Linked DNA regions of Streptomyces sp. SN-593. The protein of the gene in region 2 binds, or shares a complex with, the protein of the main gene of each other region. Links are inferred from orthologs where the notes say so. Each region holds a gene or a part of one and is shown on either strand. Other genes may lie near its edges. The genes, in order: secA and secY.

The links.
Region 1: the proteins of secY (region 2) and secA are in contact, whole or in part, in a crystal structure (PDB 3DIN), measured with the Thermotoga maritima proteins. The link is inferred for Streptomyces sp. SN-593 from one-to-one orthologs. Residues at the interface, in WP_004081795.1 of Thermotoga maritima: Glu108, Gly109, Glu110, Glu111, Ala236, Glu237, Arg238, Arg239, Ile240, Thr241, Ile242, Gln243, Tyr244, Ala245, Arg246, Arg247, Val248, Thr249, Gly250, Arg251, Arg252, Val253, Tyr254, Gly256, Ala257, Ser258, Thr259, Tyr260, Leu261, Pro262; in WP_004082002.1 of Thermotoga maritima: Glu261, Ala262, Arg263, Lys300, Ala301, Arg302, Thr303, Ile304, Ile305, Leu323, Tyr324, Asp325, Pro326, Val329, Ser330, Tyr333, Ile336, Lys340, Phe345, Val349, Glu363, Phe364, Tyr374, Ser375, Gly376, Gly377, Glu393, Ile395, Thr482, Ser483.

What each region holds. Positions count from the first base shown.
Region 1 is NZ_AP018365.1:3,047,750-3,058,952, forward strand. The notes cover bases 4,753-8,061. They hold secA (preprotein translocase subunit SecA), read right to left. Parts: upstream 7,752-8,061; coding sequence 4,953-7,751; downstream 4,753-4,952. Other genes in these bases: RVR_RS12560 (Rv3235 family protein), read left to right, coding at 4,753-4,806; RVR_RS12570 (GNAT family N-acetyltransferase), read left to right, coding at 8,015-8,061. Also shown: RVR_RS12545 (NAD-glutamate dehydrogenase), read right to left, coding at 1-2,593; RVR_RS12550 (HAD family hydrolase), read right to left, coding at 2,861-3,514; RVR_RS12555 (DUF6912 family protein), read right to left, coding at 3,580-4,086; more of RVR_RS12560, read left to right, coding at 4,240-4,752; more of RVR_RS12570, read left to right, coding at 8,062-8,602; RVR_RS12575 (winged helix-turn-helix domain-containing protein), read left to right, coding at 8,750-9,937; RVR_RS12580 (response regulator), read right to left, coding at 10,100-10,837; hpf (ribosome hibernation-promoting factor, HPF/YfiA family), read right to left, coding at 10,972-11,203. UniProt on the Escherichia coli protein: Required for protein export, interacts with the SecYEG preprotein conducting channel.
Region 2 is NZ_AP018365.1:5,230,161-5,240,877, reverse strand. Bases 433-3,255 are described here. They hold secY (preprotein translocase subunit SecY), read right to left. Parts: upstream 2,591-3,255; coding sequence 1,274-2,590; downstream 433-1,273. Other genes in these bases: rpmD (50S ribosomal protein L30), read right to left, coding at 3,240-3,255; rplO (50S ribosomal protein L15), read right to left, coding at 2,785-3,237; RVR_RS22275 (adenylate kinase), read right to left, coding at 606-1,274; map (type I methionyl aminopeptidase), read right to left, coding at 433-470. Outside these bases: more of map, read right to left, coding at 1-432; more of rpmD, read right to left, coding at 3,256-3,422; rpsE (30S ribosomal protein S5), read right to left, coding at 3,422-4,027; rplR (50S ribosomal protein L18), read right to left, coding at 4,107-4,490; rplF (50S ribosomal protein L6), read right to left, coding at 4,493-5,032; rpsH (30S ribosomal protein S8), read right to left, coding at 5,054-5,452; RVR_RS22235 (type Z 30S ribosomal protein S14), read right to left, coding at 5,583-5,768; rplE (50S ribosomal protein L5), read right to left, coding at 5,771-6,352; rplX (50S ribosomal protein L24), read right to left, coding at 6,354-6,677; rplN (50S ribosomal protein L14), read right to left, coding at 6,681-7,049; rpsQ (30S ribosomal protein S17), read right to left, coding at 7,166-7,447; rpmC (50S ribosomal protein L29), read right to left, coding at 7,447-7,671; rplP (50S ribosomal protein L16), read right to left, coding at 7,671-8,090; rpsC (30S ribosomal protein S3), read right to left, coding at 8,096-8,932; rplV (50S ribosomal protein L22), read right to left, coding at 8,932-9,279; rpsS (30S ribosomal protein S19), read right to left, coding at 9,328-9,609; and 2 more genes. UniProt on the Escherichia coli protein: The central subunit of the protein translocation channel SecYEG. Consists of two halves formed by TMs 1-5 and 6-10.

The DNA.
Region 1 (11,203 bases), 2.2 Mb from region 2 along the record:
GCACCTCGGTGCGGAAGTCCTCACGGCGGTCGGACCAGCGCAGTCCGCCGCGCGCGACCTTCCCGAACCGCAGGTGCACGCCTTCCACCCGCGGGCTGTACACCCAGATCTCGTAGGCCGGGCGGGGCGCGGGCAGGTCGGGCACGGCCTGCGGGTCGAACTTGATCGACAGGTAGGAGTGCGGCTTGCCGTCCGCGCCGCGCTGGAAGTAGTTGGTGCGCAGCGTCGCCTTGATCAGGGTGAGGAAGGAGCGCAGGATGCGGTCCTCGTCGAGGCTGGCCACCTGGTCGAGGGCGCCCTCCAGCTCCTCCAGGATGCCGTCGGTCAGCTCGCGGCCGGCCTTCTGGTGGTCGGGCGAGAGCCGGGCCTGGAAGAGGTTGACCAGCAGCCGGGTGGTGTGGACGTTCGTCCGGAGGGTGTCCTCCATGTAGTCCTGGCTGAAGGTCGAACCGGCCTGCCGCAGGTACTTCGCGTAGGCGCGCAGCACCATCGCCTGCCGCCAGTCCAGCCCGGCGCGCAGCACCAGCGAGTTGAAGCCGTCGTTCTCCGCCCGGTCGGTCCAGGTCGCGGCGAACGCCTCCTGGAACCGCTCGCGCGCGTCGTCGCCCAGATCGCCGAGCGCGGGGTCGAGGCGGAGCCCGAAGTCATAGACCCACGCCCGCGAGTTGTCGGCGCGGCGCAGCTCGTAGGGGCGTTCGTCCACGACCTCCACGCCGAGCCGCTGCAACACCGGCAGCACCGCGGACAGCGACACGGGGGCGCCGGTGCGGTAGATCTTGAACCGGCGCTCCTGGGGCGCCGCGGAGACCGGTTCGTAGAGCGAGAGCGTGAAGTCGTCCTCGCCCAGGCTCTCGATGTGCTGGAGGTCCGCCACGGCGACCCGCGGCGCGAAGTCGGCGCGGTAGCCGTCGGGGAACGCGTCCGCGTAGCGCCGGCCGAGTTCGGCGGCGCGCTCCTCGCCGCACTCGGCGTTGAGCGCCTCGGCGAAGCCGTCGGCCCAGGAGCGGGCGGCCGCCGCGAGCCGGTTCTCGATCCGCTCGACGTCCGACTCGTTCAGCTCGGGCAGCCGGCCGCCGGGGTCGACGCGGATCACGAAGTGCAGCCGGGAGAGCACCGACTCGGTGTTCCACGCGGTGAAGTCGACGCTGCGGCCGCCCAGTTCCTCCTGGAGGATGTGGGTCAGCCGCAGCCGCACCGCGGTGGTGTAGCGGTCCCGGGGCAGGTAGACCAGCGCGGAGTAGTACCGGCCGTACTCGTCCTGCCGCAGGTACAGACGCAGCTTCCGGCGCTCCTGCAGGTACAGCACGCTGGTGACGATCGCGCGCAGTTCGTCCACGCCGGTCTGGAACAACTCGTCGCGCGGGTAGGTCTCCAGGATCTGGAGCAGGTCGCGGCCGTCGTGGCTGCCGGCCTGGTAGCCGGAACCCTCCAGGACCTCCTCCACCTTGCGGCGGACCACGGGCACCCGCCGCACCGACTCGGTGTAGGCGCTGGAGGAGAACAGGCCGAGGAAGCGCCGCTCACCGGTCACGTTGCCCTCGGCGTCGAACTTCTTGACGCCGATGTAGTCCAGGTACGACGGGCGGTGCACCGTGGAGCGGCTGTTGGCCTTGGTCAGGATCAGCAGCCGGTGCTCGCGCGCCTTCCTGCGGGCGTCGGCAGGCAGCCGGCTGAAGGACGGTGAGGTGGCGTGGCCGGGGCGCCCGGGGTGGGTGCCGTCGTCGTGCGGGTGCTGCGGGTCCGAGCGCAGGATGCCCAGGCCCGTGCCGGGCACGGCCAGGAGCACGTCCTCGCCTCCGCCCTCGGCGTCGTCACCGGTGGCGGTGGTCAGTTCGTACTCGCGGTAGCCGAGGAAGGTGAAGTGGTCGTCGGCGAGCCAGCGCATCAACTCCCATGCCTCGCTGCTCTCCTGCTCCGGCAGCGGCGGCGGGGAGGCGGCCAGTTCGTCGGCGATGGTGAGCGCCGCCTGGCGCATCTTCGTCCAGTCCTCGACGGACTCGCGCACGTCGGACAGCACCCGGCGCAGGTCGGCGGTGATCTCCTTGATGTCGTCCCGATCGGTCTCCCGGTCGATCTCGACGTGGATCCAGGACTCCACCAGCACGTCGTGCGGCAGCGACTCGCCCTCGGCCTGCGAGGCGTACCCGATGACCTCGATCAGCTTGCCGGCGACGTCCCGCCGGACGTGGAACTGCGGGTGGACGACCACGTGGATCGCCCGGTTCGCCTGGGTCAGCGCGTTGGTGACCGAGTCCACCAGGAAGGGCATGTCGTCCGTGACGACCTCGACCACGGTGTGGCTGCACTGCCAGCCGTTCTGCTCCACCGTCGGGGTGTGCACCCGGAGGTTGGCGGTACCCTGCGGACGGTTCTCCGCGAGGCGGTGGTGCGACATCGCGGCACCGTAGACATCGACCGGGTCTCGGTCGATCAGGTCCTCGGGCGCGCTGTGCAGGTAGTAGCGCTGGAGGAACGCGTTCAGCGCCTGCGCGTCGAGGCCCTGGCCCGGGGGTCCTCCCGCAGGGCTGTTCTCACCTGCCAGAGCCGCCCGTTCGAGAAGCGCCGCCTTGGCCTCGTCCAGCTTGGTCTGCATGTCCTCTGACTCCTGTCGCGCGCCATTGCGTGACGTCGGTTGGTGGCACGACGTACCGCGACGCGGGGTTTCCGCTACGGGACGACGTTATGCCGTGAAGGTGGCTCGTCGTGCCCGTCAGCACGAGATGCCCCCGGAGCACGGATCAACAGTGATCACGCCCGCCAGGCTATCGTCCCGGCCGGGGTGCCTGTCATGCGCCGTCTTCGTACAAATGCACCGCACACGTTTGGCCCGAATGGACAGAAACCGGGGTTCCCGCCCAGGTCAGGCCGCTATTCGCTCGGCCAGCGCAACGGCCTCGGTGAGGCTGTCGGCTACCGGGACCCCGGCCGTCTCCAGGGTCGCACGACTGTGTGAACCGCCGGTGTACAGCACGGCGAACGCGCCCACGTGGGCGGCGGCGGCCGCGTCGTCCAGGGCGTCGCCGATGACCACGACGGGGCGGCCGTCGAGACCTTCGAGCGCGGCCACGTGCCGGGCCATCTGGGCGGACTTGCCCTCGCTTGCCGCGCCGCTGCGGCCGTCGATCCGCTGGAAGCGGCCGGTGATGCCGTGCGCGGCGACGAACGGCATCAACTGCTGCGGGGTGGCGAGCGAACACAGCGACTGGCTCAGTCCCGACGCGTGGCGCGAGGCGAGCAGTTCGGCCGCGCCCTCCGCGAGGCTGCACCGCTCGGCCAACCGCAGGTAGTGCCGCTCGAAGTTCGCGTCCATCACCGCCCACTCCTCCTCCGAGGGCAGCCGGCCCAGCAGCCGCTGGTAGAAGCGCGGTACCGGAACGCAGTACAGCTCGCGGTACCGCTCGGCGGTCACCGGGGGCAGGCCGAGCTCGGCGAACGAGGCGTTGGTCGCCCCGACCACCGCTTCGATGTCGTTGAAGAGGGTCCCGTTCCAGTCCCATACGAGGTGCGCGTTCACACAACGAACGTTACTCGCGCGCGGCGACCGCCCGTTTCCGGCCTGTGGACAACCTCCGTACGGGGTCAGCCGATCAGGTGGGGGATCTCCTGCGTCGCATACCACAGGAGTTCGTGATCCTCGGCACCGTCGACGGTGAACTGTGCGTCGTCGTCGCCGGCGTCCACCGCGCCCAGCGCTTCGGCCGCGGCGCGCACGTCGGACTCGGCGTCGTCGGCGTCCACGTGCACCGCGGCCGCCTCGTCGAGCCGCGCCGCGCGGGTCAGCCGCACCGCGCCGAGCGAGGCCGGGTCCAGGCCGCGGTCGGGGTCGTGGCGGACCACACCGTCGGCGACGTCCACCGCCACCACCACGCGCCTGCGCGGTACTTCGGGCCGCACGGCCAGCAGCCGCAGCGACCCCTGGGCGGCCCGGGTGAGCGCCGCGTACTCGAGTTCCTCGATGTCGTCGGAGACGTACCACTCGCGCAGGCCGGGCGTGACGGCGAAGGCGTCCAGCGGCGCCGGGCCCAGTTCGCCCGCCTTGTACGCCTCGGCGAGCCCGGCGAGCGTGGTGGGAATGTAGACGCGCATGGCGTGAAGCATACGGGTGCCGCCACCTTCACAGGTGAATCCGGCCCGACCGCCGGATCGGCCCCGGACGGCCGCCCGGCCGCTTGCCCGCGATCGGCGCCGCCGCCTACAACCGCCCCATCGCACCGGAAACGATCTTTGGGGAGACGCAGCATGCCCATCACGCCCTCGAACCGCCCCGGCACCCGCGCCCCGGCCCGCCCGGCGGTCACCCGCCCGGCCGCCACCCGCGCGACGCCGCACGCCGCGCCGCACCCGACGGCACCCCGCCCCGCGCCACCGCACCCGGGGCGCCGGCCGGCCGCCGGTACCGCGCCTCCACGCCGTACCGACCCGCGCCGGCCCTCCTCGCGGCCCAGGTCCGCGCTGCGCCCCCTGCCCCCGCACCTGTGGTTCGCCGATCGGCTGCTGGAGGTCCTCACCGGCCGCCGACCGCTGACCTCGCTGGCGGGGCGGGTCCGGGACGAGGCGTACCAGCGGCTGTGGATGCTGCACGCCGAGCGGGCGGACTGGCGGCGCCGCGCCCGCGGCCGCACCCCCTACGTGAGCCGCTGCCGCGTCTTCCCCACCGCGGGCGGCGCGCTGGAGGTGACCGCGGTGGTCGCCCTGGACGACGACGTGTTCCGGGCGATCGCCTTCCGGCTGGAACCCGGCGACGCCGACTCCGGCCCCGGCTACGGCCGCGCCCGCTGGCGCTGCACCGACGTCGCCGCGCGCTGACCTGCGGCGCCCGCGGACGGAACCCGACCACGGCACACGAACGGCTCGGGCACACGAACGGCTCGGGGCCGGACCGTCGCCGGTCCGGCCCCGAGCCGGTGCTGTGCGTCGACGCGGCCTGCCGCGCCGACCGCCTCGCCGCGCGCCTACTTCTTGCGGCGGCGACCGCCCTTGGCGGCCTTGCGGCGCTCCGCGCGGGTGGTGCCGACCTCCTCGTCGCCGGACGAGCCACCGGAGACGCCCGCCTCCTCGAACTCGCCCTCCACGACGCCGCCCTCACCGTCGACCGACGGCGCGGAGAAGTGCAGCCGGTCCGCCCGCTTGGGCGCCTCAAGGCCCTTGGCGCGGATCTCGGGCTGCTTGACCAGCGACGGCGGCGCGTCCTCCACCTCGTCCGACACCGGCACCTCCTCGACCTGCTGCTCCACCTGGACCTCCAGGTTGAACAGGTAGCCGACGGACTCCTCCTTGATGCCGTCCATCATGGCGGTGAACATGTCGAAGCCCTCGCGCTGGTACTCCACCAGCGGGTCGCGCTGCGCCATGGCGCGCAGGCCGATGCCCTCCTGGAGGTAGTCCATCTCGTAGAGGTGCTCACGCCACTTGCGGTCGAGGACCGACAGCACCACGCGGCGCTCCAGCTCGCGCATGATGTCCTCGGTGAGCTGCTTCTCCCGCTCGCCGTACTGCTCGTGGATGTCGTCCTTGACCGACTCGGCGATGAACTCGGCGGTGATGCCCGCGCGGTCGCCGGCCGCCTCCTCCAGCTCGTCCACGGTGACCTTCGCCGGGTAGAGCTGCTTGAACGCGCCCCACAGGCGGTCCAGGTCCCAGTCCTCGGCGAAGCCCTCGCGCGTCTCGGCGTCGATGTACGCGTCGATGGTGTCGTCCATGAAGTGCTGGACCTGCTCCTGGAGGTCCTCGCCCTCCAGGACGCGGCGGCGCTCGCCGTAGATCACCTCGCGCTGGCGGTTGAGCACCTCGTCGTACTTCAGGACGTTCTTGCGGATCTCGAAGTTCTGCTGCTCGACCTGCGACTGGGCGGACGCGATCGCCCGGGTGACCATCTTGTTCTCGATCGGCACGTCGTCGGGCACGTTGGCCATCGACATCACGCGCTCGACCATCTGCGCCTTGAACAGCCGCATCAGGTCGTCGCCGAGGGACAGGTAGAACCGGGACTCGCCCGGGTCGCCCTGGCGGCCGGAGCGTCCGCGCAGCTGGTTGTCGATACGGCGCGACTCGTGCCGCTCGGTGCCCAGGACGTAGAGGCCGCCGAGGTCCTTGACCTCCTCGAACTCGGTCTTCACCGCCTCCTCGGCGCGCTCCAGCGCCTCGGGCAGGGCCGCCGCCCACTCCTCGACGTGCTCGACCGGGTCCAGGCCGCGCTGGCGCAGCTCCGCCTCGGCGAGGTCGTCGGGGTTGCCGCCGAGCTTGATGTCGGTACCGCGGCCGGCCATGTTGGTGGCGACGGTGACCGCGCCCTTGCGCCCGGCCTGGGCGACGATGGTCGCCTCCCGGTCGTGCTGCTTGGCGTTGAGCACCTCGTGCGGGATGCCGCGCTTGGACAGTTGCGCGGACAGGTACTCGGACTTCTCGACGGAGACGGTGCCGACCAGCACCGGCTGGCCCTTCTCGTGCTTCTCGACGATGTCCTCCACGACGGCGGCGAACTTCGCCTCCTCCGTGCGGTAGATCAGATCCGGCTTGTCGTCGCGCTGCACCGGGCGGTGGGTCGGGATCGGCACGACGCCCAGCTTGTAGATCTGGTGGAACTCGGCGGCCTCGGTCATCGCCGTACCGGTCATGCCGCTGAGCTTGCCGTAGAGGCGGAAGAAGTTCTGGAGGGTGATCGTGGCGAGCGTCTGGTTCTCGTCCTTGATGTCCACCCCCTCCTTCGCCTCGATGGCCTGGTGCATGCCCTCGTTGTAGCGGCGGCCGGCGAGGATACGGCCGGTGTGCTCGTCGACGATCATGACCTCGCCGTCGATGACGACGTAGTCCTTGTCGTTCTTGTAGAGCTCCTTGGCCTTGATGGCGTTGTTCAGATAACCGACGAGCGGGGTGTTGACCGACTCGTAGAGGTTGTCGATGCCCAGCCAGTCCTCGACCTTGCCGACACCGGACTCGTGGATGGCGACGGTGCGCTTCTTCTCGTCCACGTCGTAGTCGCCGGTCTCCTCCTTGCCGAGGCTGCCGGCCTCGCCGCGGTCGAGCCGCCGCACCAGGCGGGCGAAGTCGCTGTACCACTTCGTGGCCTGGTCGGCCGGACCGGAGATGATCAGCGGGGTACGGGCCTCGTCCACCAGGATCGAGTCGACCTCGTCGACGATCGCGAAGTTGTGGCCGCGCTGGACCAGCTCGTCCTTCGACCAGGCCATGTTGTCGCGCAGGTAGTCGAACCCGAACTCGTTGTTGGTGCCGTAGGTGATGTCGCAGCCGTACTGCTCGCGGCGCTCGGCCGGCGTCATGTTCGCCAGGATGCAGCCGACGCTCAGGCCGAGGAACTTGTGCACCCGGCCCATCCACTCCGAGTCGCGCTCGGCGAGGTAGTCGTTGACCGTGATCAGGTGAACGCCCTTGCCGGAGATCGCGTTGAGGTACGCGGGAAGGGTGCCGACCAGGGTCTTGCCCTCACCGGTGCGCATCTCGGCGACGTAGCCGAGGTGCAGGGCCGCGCCGCCCATGAGCTGCACGTCGTAGTGGCGCTGGCCGAGCACGCGCTTGGCCGCCTCGCGCACCGCGGCGAACGCCTCCGGCATCAGGTCGTCCAGCGACTCCCCGTCCTCGTGGCGCTGCTTGAATTCGTCGGTGAGTGCCCGCAACTCGGCGTCCGTGAGCTCGACGAAGTCCTCTTCGACGGAATTTACCTGGTCCGCGATGCGGTGCAGCTTGCGCAGGATCTTGCCTTCACCTGCACGCATGATCTTGCTGATGACGGACACGTAGGCTGACTCCTTGCCGGTCGGGCCGGGCGCGAATTCCCGCGCGGGGCACAGCGCGGGTCCTGGTCTGCCTGGCCCTGCTGCAACGGCCATCGTAAGCGAGGACACCAGCGGGCCGGGAGGCCCGGCAGCGGCAAAACGGTTTTCCCCGGCTCCCGGCGGTCCGCGATACTCGGCCGCAGTCCTCCCGCCGCCCGATACGCGGCCGTCAGGGGGTGCCCGGCCCCGTGCCGGAAAGCCCGCCGGAAAGGTTCGCGCCCGCCATGGAAACACCTGTTCTCACCACAAAGCGCCTTGTGCTGCGCGCCCTGGAACCGCGTGACGGCGACGCCCTGTGGGCCGCCTGTCAGGACCCTGAGATCTCTCGCTGGACATCGGTCCCGTGGCCGTATCCGCGCGAACGCGCCGACGACTTCATCAACGTCGTGTGCGCGGACGGCTGGCGCGACGACAGCATGTACAACTTCGGCGTCTTCACCCGGGACGAAGGCGTCCTGGTCAGCTCCATGGGCCTGGTCCGCCTCCAGCACCTGGCCGCTCCGCAGCGCATGGCCGAGCTGGGCTACTGGACGGCTAAGCACATGCGCGGCAAGGGCTACACGGTGGAGGCGGCGCGGGCGGTGTGCTCCTGGGCCTTCGACACCCTGGGGGTGGAACGGCTGGAGTGGTTCGCCGAGGCGGGCAACGAAGCCTCCCGCGCGGTCGCGCTGAAGCTCGGCTTCGCCATGGAGGGCACCGTCCGGGCCATGGTCGTCCACGCAGGCACCCGGCGGGACGCCTGGAGCGGCTCCCTCCTCCCGTCGGACTGGGACCGCCCCTCCGAGGCGCAGTACCTGCCCTACACCGGGTAGCGGGGCGGCCGCCCGGGAGCGGGAACGGGGGCCGGGAAGCGGAGAACGGCGTCGGGGAGCCCGTCGGAACGGCCGGGAAAAGTCGCCGGAACGAGTGAACCCGCTGGTCAAAGCCGATTGTCGGTGGCGGGTCCTACGCTGGCCGTCATGACTCTCCTGCCGTCGCCTGAGCTCACCCTGTCCGCCGACGAAGCCCGCAGGATCGCCCTTCGGGCGCAGGGCTTCCTGGGCGCGCCGGACCGGCGGGCAGGTACCCGGGGCGTGCTCCGGTCGCTCGGCGCGGTCCAGCTCGACACCATCTCGGTGCTCGCCAGGTCGCACGAGCTGATCCCCTACGCCCGCCTGGGCGCGGTCGGCCGCGCGGGGGTGGAGGAGGCGTACTGGTCCGGCGGCCACGCCTTCGAGTACTGGTCGCACGCCGCCTGCATCCTGCCGATCGAGGAGTGGCCGCACTTCGCCTTCCGGCGCCGGGCCCGCCGTGCGCGCGGGCACCGCTGGCACATCCTGGAGGATGCCGAGCGCTCCTGCGCCGCCGTACTGGACCGCCTGAAGGTCGACGGCCCGCTCACCTCCACCGAACTGGGCGGCGCGAAGAACGGCGGCCCCTGGTGGGACTGGTCCGAGACGAAGATCGCGGTGGAGTGGCTGCTGGACACCGGCGAGGTGGTCTGCACCCAGCGCCGCGGCTGGAAGCGCGTCTACGACCTCGCCGAGCGCGCCGTCCCCGACGCCCTGCTGCACGACCGCCTCGACGACACCGAGTGCGTCAGGCGCCTGGTCGCGCAGGCCGGCGCGGCCATGGGCGTGGCCACCCGGGCGGACCTGGCCGACTACCACCGGCTCAAGGGCGAGCAGGTCGCGGCGGTGCTGGATGCCACGGGGCTGGTGCCCGTCGAGGTCGAGGGCTGGGGCAAGCCGGCGTGGGCCGACCCGGCCGCGCTCGCCGCCCCGCCGCGCGGGAGACACCGCACCACACTGCTGTCGCCCTTCGACTCCCTGGTCTGGGACCGTCCGCGCACCGAGCGCATCTTCGGCTTCACCCACCGCCTGGAGGCGTACACCCCCAAGCCGAAGCGGGTGCACGGATACTTCGCGATGCCGCTGCTGTCCGGTGGCCGGCTCATCGGCCGGGTGGACCCCGCGCGGGAGGGCAGGACCCTGGTCGCGCGGCAGGTCACCCTCGACGGTCCCAAGGCCGTGCAGCCCGCGGCCGACGCCCTCGCCGAGGCCGCGACCTGGGTGGGCTGCACCCAGGTCCGGGCCGAACGCGTCCTGCCCGAATCCCTGCGCGCCCCGCTGACCGCCGCCCTCACCCGCAGCCGAGCCGACGGCTAAGGGCCGTCCCGCAATCCCCGACGGGCGTGCGACGACAGCTACGGCGCCTCGCTTCGTTGTCGGGCGCATCCACAGACGACCCGGTATGAGGACGACCCTCCGCCTTGCGATCCACCGCATCTGACGCCGCACGCTGATCCGCCGGGGATGACGGGACAGCCCTTAGCGGATCTCCAGGATCTTCTCCCGCATCGCGTAGACCACGGCCTCCATGCGGGAGTGGAGCTGGAGCTTCTCCAGGATGTTGCGGACGTGGTTCTTCACCGTGTTCTCGCTGATGAACAGTTCCTTGGCGATGTCGCGGTTGTTCAGGCCGGTGGCCACCAGCTTGAGCACCTCCAACTCGCGGTCGGTGAGTTTGGGCGCCGGGAGCAGCCGCTTCTCGTCCGTGCGCTGGATCATCGACTTGAACTCGGTCAGCAGCTTCGACGCCATCGACGGACTGATCTGCGACTGCCCGTCCGCGACCGCCCGGATCGCGGTCGCCACCTCGTCGGTGGAGATCTCCTTGAGCAGGTAGCCCGTCGCGCCGGCCTTGATCGCCTCGTAGAGGTCGGCTTCCTCGTCGCTTATCGTCAACATGATGATCTTGGCGCTGGGCGCGACCTCCTTGATCGAGGTGCACGCCTCGATCCCCCCGCGCCGCGGCATCCTGACGTCCATCAGCACGATGTCCGGCAGCAGGTCCGCGGCCTTCTCCACCGCCTCGGCACCGTCGCCCGCCTCACCGATGACCTGGATGTCCTCCTCCTGCGCGAGGACGATCTCCAGGCCCCGCCGGAACAGCGCGTGGTCGTCGACGACGAGCACCCGAATCGGCTCCGCGCGCGGCGGCCCGGACTGTTCGCCGTACTGCTCCGGGCTCCCCTCGCCGGGCGCCCCGCGCTCGAAGTCCGGCATCAATTCCTCCCCCTCAGACCAGAGTTGACCACTGGCCCAGCATTTCACGTCCTGGCGCGCCGACGCCCCCGGCACCGGACCGGGGGCATGCGGCGCTCCTGCTTCCCGCGGACCCTCCCGGGCCCTGCCGAAGGTCAGGCGCCGTGGTGCAGCGCGTCACCGGCTCCCGCCGGCGGCGCGGAACCCGACTGGTCCGCGTTGAGGTGGATCACGCCGTAGTCGTAGCCCTGCCGCCGGTAGACCACGCTCGGCTGCTTGGACTCGCTGTCGACGAACAGGTAGAAGTCGTGCCCGACCAGCTCCATCTCGTACAGCGCCTGGTCCAGGGCCATCGGCGCCGCGGCATGGGTCTTCTCCCGGACCACG
Region 2 (10,717 bases):
CGGATGTACGACTCGACCGCCTGCGAGATGTCGTCCAGCCGGTTGCCCTTGCGGAAGGCGGCGATCCCGGCCCACATGGACTCCTCGGTGACCCGGCTCAACTCCGCCAGCTCCGGGGCGTGTCCGGTGCCCACCAGGCAGGTGAAGGCCGCGTCGCCGTGCCAGCCGTCCACGATCGCGCCCGCGTCCACCGCGAGGATGTCGCCGTCCTTGAGCACCGTCACGGAGTCGGGGATGCCGTGCACCACCACGTCGTTGACCGACGTGCAGATGTTGCCCGGGAAGCCGCCGTAGCCCAGGAAGTTGGGCTTCGCGCCGTGGTCGGCGATCACCTTCGCGGCGACCTCGTCCAGGTCCCTGGTGGTGGCGCCGGGCACCGCCGCCGCCCGGGTCGCCTCGTGGATCGCCGCGACGACCAGACCGGCCTCCCGCATCTTCGCGATCTGCTCCGGGGTCTTCAGCTCCACCATCGCGGCCGACGCCTTCCTTGCTGCCTTGGGTCCCTGTTCGGTCAGGTCCTTGCCACCCCAACCATACGGCCGTGGCGCCCGTCGGGGCACCACGGCCGTGGTGTGCACATGCACCGGTCCGGCCGGCGCCGGGACCTACGCGGTCGGCTCGCCGGCGTCCGCGCGCAGGGCCGTCATGGCCCGCGTGGTCACCTCGGCCACCGCGCCGAGCGCGGAGATCGTCACGACCAGGCCCTGCTTCTTGTAGTAGTCGATGATCGGCTCGGTCTCGCGGTGGTAGATCTCCAGCCGGTTGCGGACCTTGTCCGGGGCGTCGTCGTCGCGCCGGTACAGCTCGCCGCCGCACTCGTCGCAGACGCCCTCCTCCTTCGGCTGCTTGTACTCGACGTGGAAGACGTGCGAGCCGTCGTTGCGGCAGATCCGGCGGCCGGCGATCCGCTTGACCACCTCTTCCTCGGGGACCTCCAGGTCCAGCACGCCGTCCAGCGCGATCTCGTGCCGCGCCAGGTAGACGTCCAGCGCCCGCGCCTGCTGCTCGTTGCGCGGGAAGCCGTCGAGCAGGAAGCCACCGGCCGCGTCCGGCTGGTCCAGCCGGTCCTCGGCCATGCCGATCGTGACCTCGTCGGGCACCAGGTCGCCGGCGTCCATGTACGCCTTCGCCTGCTTGCCCAGGTCGGTGCCCTGACTGATGTTGGCGCGGAACAGGTCGCCCGTGGAGATGTGCGGGATCGAGAGGTTCTTGGCGAGGAACGCGGCCTGCGTCCCCTTGCCTGCGCCGGGCGGCCCGACCAGGACGATACGCATCAGCGGAGGAACCCTTCGTAGTTGCGCTGCTGGAGCTGGCTTTCGATCTGCTTCACGGTCTCCAGACCCACACCGACGATGATGAGGATGCTGGTGCCACCCAGAGGGAAGTTGCCGTTGCTCCCGTTGAAGATCGCGATGGCGACCGTCGGAACGAGGGCGATCAGACCCAGGTACAGCGAACCGGGCCACGTGATGCGGTTGAGGACGTAACTCAGGTACTCAGCGGTGGGACGACCGGCCCGGATACCCGGGATGAACCCACCATACTTCTTCATATTGTCGGCGACTTCCTCGGGGTTGAAGGAGATCGCGACGTAGAAGAAGGCGAAGAAGACGATCAGCAGGAAGTAGGCGGCCATGTACGCCGGGTGGTCGCCCTTGGTGAAGTTGCGGCTGATCCACTGCGCCCAGCCCGCCGTCGACCCGGAGAACTGGACGATCAGCGCCGGGATGTAGAGCAGCGACGAGGCGAAGATGACCGGGATCACACCCGCCTGGTTCACCTTGAGCGGGATGTACGTCGAGGTGCCGCCGTAGGACCGGCGGCCGATCATGCGCTTCGCGTACTGCACCGGGATGCGGCGCTGCGCCTGCTCGACGAAGACCACCAGGCCCACCATGACCAGGCCGATCAGGATCACGGAGATGAACTCGACCCAGCCGCCCGCGATGGTGCCGGAGACCTTGATGCCCCACAGCGAGCCGGGGAAGCCGGCCGCGATCGAGACGAACATCAGGATCGACATGCCGTTGCCGATGCCGCGGTCGGTGATCAGCTCGCCCAGCCACATGATCATCACGGTGCCCGCGGTCATGCACGTGACCATGGTGACGGTGGTGAAGATCGACTGGTTCGGGACGATGTCGTTGCCCTGGGTGCAGGTCGAGAAGAGGTTGCCGGAGCGGGCGGTGGCCACCAGGCCGGTGCCCTGGAGGATCGCCAGCGCGACCGTCAGGTACCGGGTGTACTGCGTGATCTTGGTGGTACCGGCCTGCCCCTCCTTCTTCAGGGCCTCCAGGCGCGGGATCACCACGGTCAGCAGTTGCAGGATGATGCTCGCCGTGATGTACGGCATGATCCCGAGTGCGAAGATGGTGAGCTGGAGCAGCGCTCCGCCACTGAACATGTTGACCAGACCGAAGAGGCTGTTGTTGCCCTTCGTCTGCTTCACGCAGTCGTTGACCACGCCGAAGTCGATCCCCGGCACCGGCACGTGCGCGCCCAGCCGGTACACCACGATGATGGCGAGCGTGAAGAGCAGCTTCTTGCGCAGGTCGGGCGTCCTGAACGCCCGGGCGAACGCGGTGAGCACGGTGCCTCCTGCACCCCCCGCGCCACGGCGGAAGGACGGTCTCTGGTGAGATTTCTGACGGATAGGGGCTCGGCCACCTTACCGGCGACGTGCCCCCGGTAGGAATGACCCATCGGCCAGGGAAAATTCACAGAAAAGAACGACCGGGGACGCCCTGAGGTACTGGGCGTCCCCGGTCGGGTTGCACATCCGGCTCAGACGAGCTCGGTGACGGTGCCGCCGGCGGCGGTGATCTTCTCCTTGGCGGAGCCGGAGACCGCGTCAACGGTCACCTGCAGGGCCACGGAGACGTCGCCGGTGCCGAGCACCTTGACGAGCTGGTTCTTGCGCACGGCACCCTTGGCGACCAGGTCGGCAACGGTGACCTCGCCACCCTCGGGGTAGAGGGCCGCGAGCTTGTCCAGGTTGACGACCTGGTACTCGGTGCGGAACGGGTTCTTGAAGCCCTTGAGCTTCGGGAGCCGCATGTGGAGGGGCATCTGCCCGCCCTCGAAGCGCTCCGGAACCTGGTAGCGGGCCTTGGTGCCCTTGGTGCCGCGACCGGCCGTCTTGCCCTTGGACGCCTCGCCGCGACCCACGCGGGTCTTGGCGGTCTTGGCGCCCGGAGCCGGACGGAGGTTGTGCACCTTGATCGGGTTGTCACCCATGATCAGTCGACCTCCTCGACCGTGACGAGGTGGCGGACGGTGTGGACCATGCCGCGGATCTCCGGGCGGTCCTCCTTGACCACGACGTCGTGCAGGCGCTTGAGCCCGAGCGAACGCAGGGTGTCACGGTGGTTCTGCTTGCTGCCGATGTAGGACTTGGTCTGCGTGACCTTCAGGCGCGCCATCACACACCCACTCCGGCCCGGGCGCGCAGCAGCGCGGCGGGCGCGACGTCCTCGATCGGCAGACCGCGGCGGGCGGCGATCTCCTCGGGCCGCTGAAGGCCCTGGAGCGCGGCCACCGTGGCGTGCACGATGTTGATCGCGTTGTCCGAGCCGAGGCTCTTGGACAGCACGTCGTGGATGCCCGCGCACTCCAGCACGGCTCGCACCGGGCCACCGGCGATCACACCGGTACCGGGGGAAGCCGGCTTGAGCAGGACGACGCCCGCGGCCTTCTCGCCCTGGATCGGGTGCGGGATGGTGCCCTGGATACGGGGGACCTTGAAGAAGTGCTTCTTGGCCTCCTCCACACCCTTGGCGATGGCGGCCGGCACCTCCTTGGCCTTGCCGTAGCCGACACCGACGGTGCCGTCACCGTCGCCCACCACGACCAGCGCGGTGAAGCTGAAGCGACGACCACCCTTCACAACCTTGGCGACGCGGTTGATCGCGACGACCCGCTCGACGTAGGCGGTCTTCTCGGCCTGCTGGCCGCCGTCCCGCCGGTCCTTACGGTCCCGTCGCTCGCCGCCACCGGCACCGCTTCCGCGGCGCTGGGGTCCAGCCATTGGAATTACCTCTCGATCCTCTTAGCGTTTCTCCGCTAGCAACGCAGCAACCGTTGAAGTCGCTGCCGCGACGGGCGGCTCAGAACTTCAGGCCGGCCTCGCGGGCGGCGTCCGCCAGGGCGGCGATCCGCCCAGCGTACTGGTTGCCGCCACGGTCGAAGACGACAGCTTCGACGCCCTTGGCCTTCGCACGCTCGGCCACGAGCTGGCCGACCTGCTTCGCCTTGGCGCTCTTGTCGCCTTCGCCGCCGCGGATGGACGCGTCCAGGGTCGACGCCGACGCGAGCGTGTGGCCCGCCAGGTCGTCGATCACCTGCGCCACGATGCCGCGGTTGGACCGCGTCACCACCAGGCGCGGGCGCTCGGACGTACCGTTGACGCGCTTGCGGACCCGGATGTGGCGCCGCTTGAGCGCCGCACCCTTGTACGCCTTGCCCTTGGCGATCTTGACACCGTATGCCATGGCTACTTACCAGCCTTTCCGACCTTGCGGCGGATGACCTCGCCGGCGTACTTGACGCCCTTCGCCTTGTACGGGTCAGGCTTCCGCAACTTGCGGATGTTGGCGGCCACTTCGCCGACCTTCTGCTTGTCGATGCCCTCGACGGAGAACTTCACCGGGGACTCGACCTTGAAGGCGATGCCCTCGGGGGCCTCGACGAGGATCGGGTGGCTGTACCCGAGCGAGAACTCCAGGTTGGAGCCCTTCGCCTGGACGCGGTACCCGACACCGCTGATCTCAAGGGACTTGCTGTAGCCCGCGGTCACGCCGGTGATCATGTTCGCCACCAGCGTGCGGGACAGGCCGTGCAGGGCCTTCGAGACACGCTCGTCGTTGGGGCGGGTGACCAGCAGCACGCCGTCCTCGCCCTTTGCGATCTCGATCGGCGCGGCGACGGTGTGGGTGAGCGAACCCTTGGGGCCCTTCACCGCGACCGTGCGGCCGTCGATGGTGACGTCCACTCCGGCGGGAACCGAGATGGGCAGCTTGCCGATGCGCGACATTGCTCTACCTCTCTTTCCCGGTTACCAGACGTAGGCGAGGACTTCCCCACCCACGCCCTTCTTCTGCGCCTGCTGGCCGGTGAGCAGTCCGTGCGACGTGGAGATGATCGCCACGCCGAGGCCGCCCAGCACCCGAGGCAGGTTGGTGGACTTTGCGTAGACCCGAAGACCCGGCTTGCTGATCCGCTTGATGCCGGCGATCGAGCGCTCGCGGTTGGGGCCGAACTTCAGCTCGAGGATGAGGTTCTTGCCGACCTCGGCCTCCTCGACCTTCCAGCCGGTGATGTAGCCCTCCTGCTGGAGGATCTCCGCGATGTGCGACTTGATCTTGCTGAACGGCATCGCGACGTCGTCGTGGTACGCCGAGTTCGCGTTGCGCAGACGGGTCAGCATGTCTGCGATGGGGTCGGTCATGGTCATGAGTTGGCCCTGGGCCTCTCTCGCCGGGGTTTCCTGTCTGCTCCGTCCCTCTCCCCCGGCCGGAGCCGGGAGCGGGTGTGGTGCGGGGACCTACGGCGTAGTGGATCGGGTCCTGATGTCCGGGAGGGGACTACCAGGAGCTCTTGGTCACGCCCGGCAGCTCGCCACGGTGGGCCATCTCACGAAGGCACACGCGGCACAGGCCGAACTTGCGGTAGACGGAGTGCGGCCGGCCACAGCGCTGGCAGCGGTTGTACGCGCGCACAGCGAACTTGGGCTTGCGAGCCGACTTAGCGATCAGAGCCTTCTTCGCCACGGTCAGTTCTCCTTGAACGGGAAGCCGAGGTGACGAAGGAGGGCACGACCCTCGTCGTCGTTGGTCGCCGTGGTGACCACGGTGATGTCCATGCCCCGGACCCGGTCGATCTTGTCCTGGTCGATCTCGTGGAACATGACCTGCTCCGTGAGACCGAAGGTGTAGTTGCCCCGGCCGTCGAACTGCTTCGGCGACAGGCCGCGGAAGTCGCGGATACGCGGCAGCGCCAGCGACAGCAGGCGGTCCAGGAACTCCCACATCCGGTCACCGCGCAGCGTGACGTGCGCGCCGATCGGCTGACCCTCGCGCAGCTTGAACTGCGCGATGGACTTACGGGCCTTGGTGACCTGCGGCTTCTGACCGGTGATCGTGGCGAGGTCGCGGATCGCGCCCTCGATCAGCTTGGAGTCGCGGGCGGCGTCGCCCACACCCATGTTGACCACGATCTTGGTGAGACCGGGGATCTGCATGACGTTCTCGTACTCGAACTGCTCACGCAGCTTGCCCGCGATCTCCTCGCGGTAGCGCGACTTGAGACGCGGAGCGGTGCTGGTGGCAGCGGCACCTGAAGTTGCAGTAGTCATCTCAGATGTCCTCACCGGTCCGCTTGGCAACGCGGATCTTGGTGCCCTCGTCGTCGAAGCGGTAGCCGACGCGGGTCACGACCTTCTTGCCGTCCTTCTCAACAACAAGCTGCACGTTGCTGACGTGGATCGGCGCCTCGGTGGTGATGATCCCGCCGGTCTTCGAACCGCGGTCGGTCTGGCCGGCCTTGGTGTGCTTCTTGACCCGGTTGACACCCTCGACCAGGACCCGGTCCTCGCGGGGGTAGGCCACGATGACCTTGCCCTGCTTGCCCTTGTCCTTGCCGGTGATGACCTGAACCAGGTCGCCCTTCTTGATCTTCATCGGTTACAGCACCTCCGGCGCGAGCGAGACGATCTTCATGAACCTCTTCTCGCGCAGCTCACGGCCGACCGGGCCGAAGATGCGGGTGCCGCGGGGGTCACCGTCGTTCTTGAGGATGACCGCCGCGTTCTCGTCGAAGCGGATGTACGAGCCGTCGGCACGGCGGCGCTCCTTGACGGTGCGCACGACGACAGCCTTGACGACCTCGCCCTTCTTCACGTTGCCACCGGGGATCGCGTCCTTGACGGTGGCGACGATGACGTCACCGATGCCCGCGTAGCGGCGACCCGAGCCACCGAGAACACGGATGCAAAGGATCTCCTTGGCACCAGTGTTGTCGGCGACACGAAGTCGCGACTCCTGCTGGATCACGTCTATCTCCTGTTTGTCTGCCGGTTCCCGGCGGGCGCCGCGCGGAGCACTCCACGCGGCGCCCGCCGAGCCTGGCGGAACCGTCCTGCGAGGGAATCCCCGCAGGAATTACTTGGCTACTTGGCCTTCTCGAGGATCTCCACGACGCGCCACCGCTTGGTCGCGGACTGCGGCCGGGTCTCCATGAGGAGCACGCGGTCGCCGATGCCGGCGGCGTTCTGCTCGTCGTGGGCCTTGAGCTTGTTGGTGCGGCGGATGACCTTGCCGTAGAGCGCGTGCTTCACGCGGTCCTCGACGGCGACCACCACGGTCTTGTCCATCTTGTCGCTGACCACGAGGCCCTCACGGGTCTTGCGGAAGCCGCGCGCGTTGGTCTCAGTCACATTCTTCTCGCTCATCAGGCGCTCTCCACCGTCTCGATGCCGAGCTCACGCTCACGCATGAGGGTGTAGATCCGGGCGATGTCCTTGCGGACGGTCTTGAGCCGGGAGTTGTTCTCAAGCTGTCCGGTGGCCGCCTGGAAGCGGAGGTTGAACAGCTCCTCCTTGGCCTCACGCAGCTTGCCGACGAGGTCCTCGTCGCCAAGCTGGCGCAGCTCGGTCGCCTTGGTACCGGCCGCCATCACGACTCACCTGCCTCGCGCCGCACGATGCGGCACTTCATCGGAAGCTTGTGCGCGGCGCGGGTCAGCGCCTCGCGCGCAACCTTCTCATTCGGGAAGGACAGCTCGAACATCACCCGACCGGGCTTGACGTTCGCGATCCACCACTCCGGCGAACCCTTGCCGGAACCCATGCGGGTCTCAGCCGGCTTCTTGGTCAGCGGGCGGTCCGGGTAGATGTTGATCCAGACCTTGCCGCCGCGCTTGATGTGGCGGGTGATGGAGATACGAGCGGACTCGATCTGCCGGTTGGTCACGTAGGCGGGCGTGATGGCCTGGAGACCGAACTCGCCGAACGCCAGCTCCGTGCCGCCCTTGGCCATACCGCGCCGGGTGGGGTGGTGCTGCTTGCGGTGCTTGACCCTACGGGGGATCAGCATGGTACTTAGCCTTCCGTTCCGGGGGTCTCAGCAGCCGGGGCCGCCTCGACGGGAGCGGGCGCCTCGGCCTTGGGGGCCGACGCGGCACCGTCCGTCTGGGGACGACGGCCACGGCCGCCGCGCTCGCCACCGCGGCGCTGCGGACGCTCGTTGCCACCACCGCGGGCCGGGCGGTTGCCGGCGCGGGCGGCGGCGTTCTCGGCGCGGACCTCGGCGATGTTCTTCACGTCGCCCTTGTAGATCCACACCTTCACACCGATCCGGCCGAAGGTGGTCTTGGCCTCGAAGAAGCCGTAGTCCACGTTCGCCCGCAGGGTGTGCAGGGGCACCCGGCCCTCGCGGTAGAACTCGGAGCGGGACATCTCGGCGCCGCCGAGGCGGCCGCCGCACTGGATCTTGATGCCCTTGGCGCCGGCCTTCAGCGTGCCCTGCATGCTCTTGCGCATGGCACGGCGGAAGGAGACCCGGGAGGAGAGCTGCTCGGCGACCGCCTGGGCCACGAGCTGCGCGTCCATCTCGGGGTTCTTGACCTCGAGGATGTTGAGCTGCACCTGCTTGCCGGTCAGCTTCTCCAGGTCGCCGCGGATGCGGTCGGCCTCCGCGCCGCGGCGGCCGATGACGATGCCCGGCCGGGCGGTGTGGATGTCGACGCGGACGCGGTCACGGGTGCGCTCGATCTCCACCTTGGAGATGCCGGCCCGCTCCATGCCCTGCGTCATCATCCGGCGGATGGCGACGTCTTCCTTGACGTAGTCCTTGTAGAGCTTGTCGGCGTACCACCGGGACTTGAAGTCCGTGGTGATGCCGAGCCGGAACCCGTAAGGGTTAACCTTCTGGCCCATTACCGGGTCCCTTCCTTGCTGGCAACGACCACGGTGATGTGACTCGTCCGCTTGCGGATGCGGTAGGCGCGGCCCTGGGCGCGCGGCCGGAACCGCTTCAGGGTCGGGCCCTCGTCCACGTACGCCTCGCTGATGTACAGCGACTCGGCGTCCGTGTGGTCGTAGTTGTGCGCGGCGTTGGCGATGGCGCTGTCCAGCACCTTGCCCACCGGCTCGCTCGCGGCCTGCGGCGTGAAACGCAGGACCGCCTGAGCCTCCGTGGCATTCATGCCACGGATGAGGTCCACCACGCGGCGGGCCTTCATGGGCGTGACGCGGATGTACCGCGCCTGGGCCCTGGCTTCCATGGTTGTCCCTTCAGTGTCTGTCATGGTCGGTCGCTTCTCGCCGCTGGATCAGCGACGCCGCGCCTTGCGGTCGTCCTTCTCGTGACCGCGGAAGGTACGGGTCGGCGCGAACTCGCCGAGCTTGTGGCCGACCATCGACTCAGTGACAAACACCGGGACGTGCTTACGGCCGTCGTGCACCGCGATCGTGTGGCCCAGCATGGCCGGGACGATCATCGAGCGGCGGGACCAGGTCTTGATGACGTTCTTGGTGCCAGCCTCGTTCTGGACATCCACCTTCTTGATCAGGTGGTCGTCGACGAAGGGCCCCTTCTTGAGACTCCGCGGCATCTAAACCCGCTCCTAGCGCTTCTTGTTCGTCTTGCGGCGGCGGACGATGTACTTGTTGCTCGCCTTCTTGGGAGAACGAGTACGACCCTCCTTCTGACCCCAGGGGGAGACCGGGTGGCGACCACCGGAGGTCTTGCCCTCACCACCACCGTGCGGGTGGTCCACCGGGTTCATGGCGACACCGCGGACGGTCGGGCGGACGCCCTTCCACCGCATGCGGCCGGCCTTGCCCCAGTTGATGTTCGACTGCTCGGCGTTGCCGACCTCGCCGATGGTGGCGCGGCAGCGGACGTCGACCATCCGGACCTCGCCGGACGGCATGCGAAGGGTGGCCATGTTGCCTTCCTTCGCCAGGAGCTGCACCGAGGCGCCCGCGGAGCGGGAGATCTTGGCGCCGCCACCGGGCCGCAGCTCGATCGCGTGGATCGTGGTACCGACCGGGATGTTGCGCAGCGGCAGGTTGTTGCCCGGCTTGATGTCGGCGCTGGGGCCGTTCTCGATCCGGTCGCCCTGCTGCAGGCGGGCGGGGGCGAGGATGTAGCGCTTCTCGCCGTCCGCGTAGTGCAGCAGCGCGATGCGCGCGGTGCGGTTGGGGTCGTACTCGATGTGCGCGACCTTGGCGGGCACGCCGTCCTTGTCGTGCCGACGGAAGTCGATCACCCGGTAGGCGCGCTTGTGGCCACCGCCCTGGTGGCGAACGGTCACACGACCAGCGTTGTTACGGCCACCCTTGCTGTGCAGCGGGCGGACCAGCGACTTCTCCGGCGTGGACCGCGTGATCTCGACGAAGTCGGCGACGCTGGAGCCACGACGGCCCGGGGTCGTCGGCTTGTACTTGCGGATACCCATTCTTAAGTCCTCGGAATATTCCGGACTTCGACTCGATCCGACCTCCGTTAGGAGACCGGACCGCCGAAGATGTCGATGCGGTCGCCCTCGGCAAGGGTCACGATGGCGCGCTTGGTGTTGGCCCGCTTGCCGAAACCGGTGCGGGTGCGCTTGCGCTTGCCCTGCCGGTTGATCGTGTTGACCCCGGTGACCTTGACCTGGAAGACCGCCTCGACGGCCTGCCGGATCTGGGTCTTGTTGGCGCGCGGGTCGACGACGA